DNA from 2 places in the Bartonella sp. LJL80 genome. Region 1 is predicted to be linked to the other one. Evidence: riboswitches for the same ligand, from Rfam matches in the RefSeq annotation. Region 1 holds a riboswitch; the other holds the start of a gene.
The links. Region 1 has a riboswitch for cobalamin ahead of ACYSNS_RS11315 (energy-coupling factor ABC transporter permease). Riboswitches for the same ligand answer to the same signal wherever they lie in the genome.
Positions count from the first base shown of each region.

Region 2: it holds a riboswitch for cobalamin, as region 1 does, so the genes downstream of both, ACYSNS_RS09310 (CbtB domain-containing protein) here and ACYSNS_RS11315 (energy-coupling factor ABC transporter permease) in region 1, are expected to answer to the same signal.

Region 1 covers NZ_JBTXLM010000007.1:32,061-34,261, reverse strand. The annotation lists gene ACYSNS_RS11320 (ABC transporter substrate-binding protein) at 1-703, opposite strand, end outside; gene ACYSNS_RS11315 (energy-coupling factor ABC transporter permease) at 803-1,483, opposite strand; cobalamin riboswitch at 1,536-1,762, opposite strand; gene ACYSNS_RS11310 (cold-shock protein) at 2,001-2,201, opposite strand, start outside.
Region 2 covers NZ_JBTXLM010000005.1:23,322-25,522, forward strand. The annotation lists gene ACYSNS_RS09305 (CbtA family protein) at 119-844, opposite strand; gene ACYSNS_RS09310 (CbtB domain-containing protein) at 856-1,062, opposite strand; adenosylcobalamin (AdoCbl) riboswitch at 1,066-1,217, opposite strand; gene ACYSNS_RS09315 (histidine phosphatase family protein) at 1,272-1,832, shown strand; gene ACYSNS_RS09320 (acetoin reductase) at 1,924-2,201, shown strand, end outside.

The DNA.
Region 1 (2,201 bases):
GCTGTCCGGCAACATAGGGATCAATATCCAAATCAGCGCTCGAATACCAAAAAACTGCGCTGAGTTTGTCTTTAGGAATGGATTTTACTTTATCGATCGCAGCTTGTTCTCGCGCCTTTAGGTCGGCAATCAGCTTTTGTCCTCGATCTTGGACATTAAAGATACGCGCAAGTTCATTGATTTCCTGATAAATCATATCCATCGAAAATGGCTGTGTTCGTAAACCATCGCCGCCGGCCATATTATCTTTTCCGACGCAATCCGCCGGAGCGGTATAGACGGGAATATCAAATTCGGTGAACTGGTCATATGTCGCAGAACTTCCGGCAGGGCCGATGACCCACTCTTGATGACTTGCAACCAGATCTGGTTTTTGTTCTACAATGCTTTCGAAGCTTGGAATATCCCGTGACAGAACTTTGACATTCTTATCCAATTCGGCAAATTGCGGCATTACGGCTGAATACCAAAGTGCAGTGCCCTTGACCTTGTCGGCTAAACCGAGTGCATAAAGGATTTCAGTCGTGTTCTGTCCGACGGATACAACCCGTTGGGGTGCCTTCGAAAAGGTAATGACGCGCCCGCAATTTTTCAATGTTAACGGATATTGGGTTTCTTCGGCCTTTGCCGCGGTGCAGCCAATAATGACCGATGCAGCAAGAGCTGCCGTGGAGAGTATGTGTTTGAATGGTTTCAATATCATCGTGTATTTCTTTTAATATCAATGGTTTGCCAATAACCGGCATTTGTCAGTTGCGTAGAAAATTGCCGGTTACAATGACAACATGTTTGCAAATGCCGATTAAGCTGCGTGATAAAGCCTCTGCTGCACCAGGCCGCTATTTGACAGGCGGGAAAATGTTTTCGCCAATGCAAGAACGGCGAGGTCTACCAGCGGTTCGACAATGATCACACTCATATAGGCTACGCCAAAGCTGGACACATTAGCCAGAGTTGCCATACTGAAACCTTCACCGTAAAATGCCCAGAAGCCAACCCATAAGACAATACCTGCCTGATAGGATGTGGACAGGGCAAGGGCTTGCGCATATTTGACATCTTTATAGGCGGTTTTTTGCGGGATGATCTTCTTAGCGATGAGGCTCATCGCATAAAGCGGTACGAGCAGTGTTGTAACATTCATACCATATTGCGGCAGATCAAACGGCGCAAAAAACACTCCTTGTATTAATAGGCCGATCGCCAAACCTATGGCGGCGGGACCCGCGCCAAAAACAAGAAATAACGTTGAACCGAGAATCAAGTGAACCTCGGATACACCAACAGCGTGGTGCGGCAATATTTCAAAAAAGCTGAAAACCAAAGCGGTACTGACCACCGTGCGAACACAAAACGAAATGACGTTCGGATCTTGTTTGAGGGACTGCCATGCCATTTTGGCAGCCAGTCCAAATGAACCTACAGCCGTTGCGTAACTCAATACAATTTTAGCGCCCGTTACGACGCCCGGTTCGATATGCATATTGCTTCTCCTTTGCACCCACCGTGCTCTCGAGTTATGTTATGTCGGAGGTTGAAAACCTCGCATGACGGCAGGTCTCCTGGCTTGCGGATAAACGCGCCATACCAGCCTTCCCGTTATTCACAGTGGCTTGAGCGTGATGCTCGATGGTGAGGCGCTGCCGCGCACAGTTGCGGGGGCAGCCACGGCTTAAATTCCTTTTCAGGTCAATTCTTCCGTGTTCCCTATTATTCCCCTTCAGAGCCTTCTTACAGGGGAACCGTCATGGCGTGACTATAGACAATTTGCCCATAAGCGCAAGCATGTGCCGCTTGTATGAGCAATCTTATGCATGTATTTCGCGTTCACGTTTAATATTCCCTTTTGTGTTAAGTTCAGAATATCATACATAAAAAAACCCCGCCAAAATGACGGGGTTTAATATCTTCGAGCATTTCGAAAAACACTCAAAACCTACCTAAGACAACCACCTTCAAAACTTTTGCAATGATGATATTGGCTGGCTTAGACAGAGATATTATACAGCGGCAAGATTGCCGGCTGCTGATTTACCTGAACGGCGATCCTGAAGAACTTCATAAGAAATCTTCTGGCCTTCGTTGAGGCTGCTCATGCCGGAACGTTCAACAGCGGAAATGTGAACGAAAACGTCCGCGCCGCCATCATCAGGCTGGATAAAGCCGAAGCCTTTTGTTGTGTTGAACCACTTAACTGTTCC
Region 2 (2,201 bases), on a different contig from region 1:
GCCGGTAAAATAATCCGGCACCCGTTTGCCAATTGGGCTTCTCATGAATGCATACATGCATTCAAACGTGGGTTTAATGCGTGTATTCAAAACGCTAAAAACGCTAAAGGTATTTGGCTCAAGACGCCTTGAGCCGCTTTTCTGCAAGATAGCCAAAGCCGACACCCAATATCAGCCATAAGATGGCCTGTATTCCGAATGTCGCCGTTCTGAAATGCCATAAGACATCGGCGGAAAAATCGGCTGGAACCTCGTTAATGATTGGCATGATAAGATAAACGACCGCCATAAACACGATATAACCGAAACCCGCCGTGATGGCAGCATTGAGGCTGCCATATTTTTCTGCAAGCTTATGGGCCGCCAGATAGGCGAGGATCATGGCCAATAACGATATCAGGATAAGGCCGAAATAATATTCCGTCCGGCTGACGATGGTTTCAGGACTGCCGACAGCAGGCGGATTGGCCGGATATTTAAGTTGTGGCATCAAGACGACGGCAATAAAAGCCGAAACGGCAAGGAGAAGGCTTGTCGCTTTGGCCCCAAGGCGCCCTAACCGTCCGAAGGCAAATGCGCATAAACAGGCAAATAGACCACCTGCCGCCGCACCATAGACGACCAGACCAGTAAGAAGTCCCAGGCCCGCCTGTGTCGAACGGCTGACAATTTCTTCTTCTTGTCCGTGGCTGTGTCCGCCACTTTCTTCCATAGCGGCATGTTGCTCTTCAAAAGCAATGGCCGCATCCACATAAGGTTCGCCGTAAAGGCGAGCAAAACCGAAGGCAATCAAACCGGCCACAAGGCCGACAAGCATGCCCCTATAAAGGAGAGAACCCATCATGTTTCATCTCCTCAATGGCAAGGGAAGCCAAGAAGATGGCGCCCGTCATGCACAAATTCATGGATGGTCGTGCCGCTAAAAACTGATAGGGCACCTTGTTCCGTTGTGATGAAGTAGAGCGCTATCAGGCATAAAAGGCCGCCAAAAATCGCCCAGGGCAGAATGTCTTTGACAGGGATGGAAAGAGTTTGCGGTGCAGTGACCGTTTTGACAGACATAGATAACCTCCTTAGGATTACGCGTCCCGTTGTGAAGTAAAAAACATTCAAATCGACGTTCTGGCTTCTGTCCCATACATGGTAGACAGTCACAGTGGCGCGACCGCCCCGGATTGACACCGGGTTCCACGATATTGAATGTTGGACTATGATATGCCGATTGCAAAAGTCTGTCAAAGCAATATGGCCGCAAAAACAGGGATCACGATTTGTTGCATATAACCTTGCTCAGCCATGCTGAAACTATAGCCCAACGGCGCGGCATCTTTCCCGGTAACGAGGCCCTTGATGGCGATATCGCTATTTCCGATATGTCCAAATTGGAGCACCTGAAAAGCGTTGTTTGCGCGCCCTGTCTAGCAGCCACTGCAACGGCTGAGCGGCTCCAATATCCCTATACAATTGATAGAGACTTGCCGATATATGATTTTGGCCGTTGGGCGGGGCGTTCTTTGAAGGATATTGCCAAAGAAGAGCCGTTGGCTTTGCAAGCTTGGTTGCAAGACCCTTACGTCAGCCCGCATGGGGGAAGCTCTTATGCGCAGATCTATGACAAATGTGTAGAATGGATTGAAAATCTAAACGACAGCAGCAACCTTGTTCTGTATCTTACCGACGCAATCATTATCCGATGCGTTTTGGTCCATGTTCTTTCCGCACCCTTGGCGTCTTTATTCAGGATGGATATTGCACCGCTTGCAAGGATAGAGGTCATCCGACAAAATCAAAGCTGGAAACTCCAAGCCGCATCGTTTGACCTTTCGATTTGAATTGTCGTTTTATCGGTGCTTTGCCCCTTGTTCCGCAGTGTTTTCGTTCTTAAGTGCTAAAGAGATGCGTTAACAAAAAAGGAGAGTTGTCATGTCGGCTAAAGTTGCAGTTGTCACCGGTGCAGGTCAGGGAATTGGCCGCGGAATAGCCTTGCGGTTGGCAAGAGACGGGTTTGATATTGCACTTGTCGATATCCAAAAAGACAAGCTTGCCGGTGTTGCCAAGGAAGTGGAAGCCCTGGGCTGCAAAGCAACGACAATTACGGCAGACGTTTCCAAACGTGAAGATGTTTATGCAGCGATCGACAAAGCCGAAAAAGATCTTGGCGGCTTTGATGTGATGATCAACAATGCAGGTATCGCACAGGT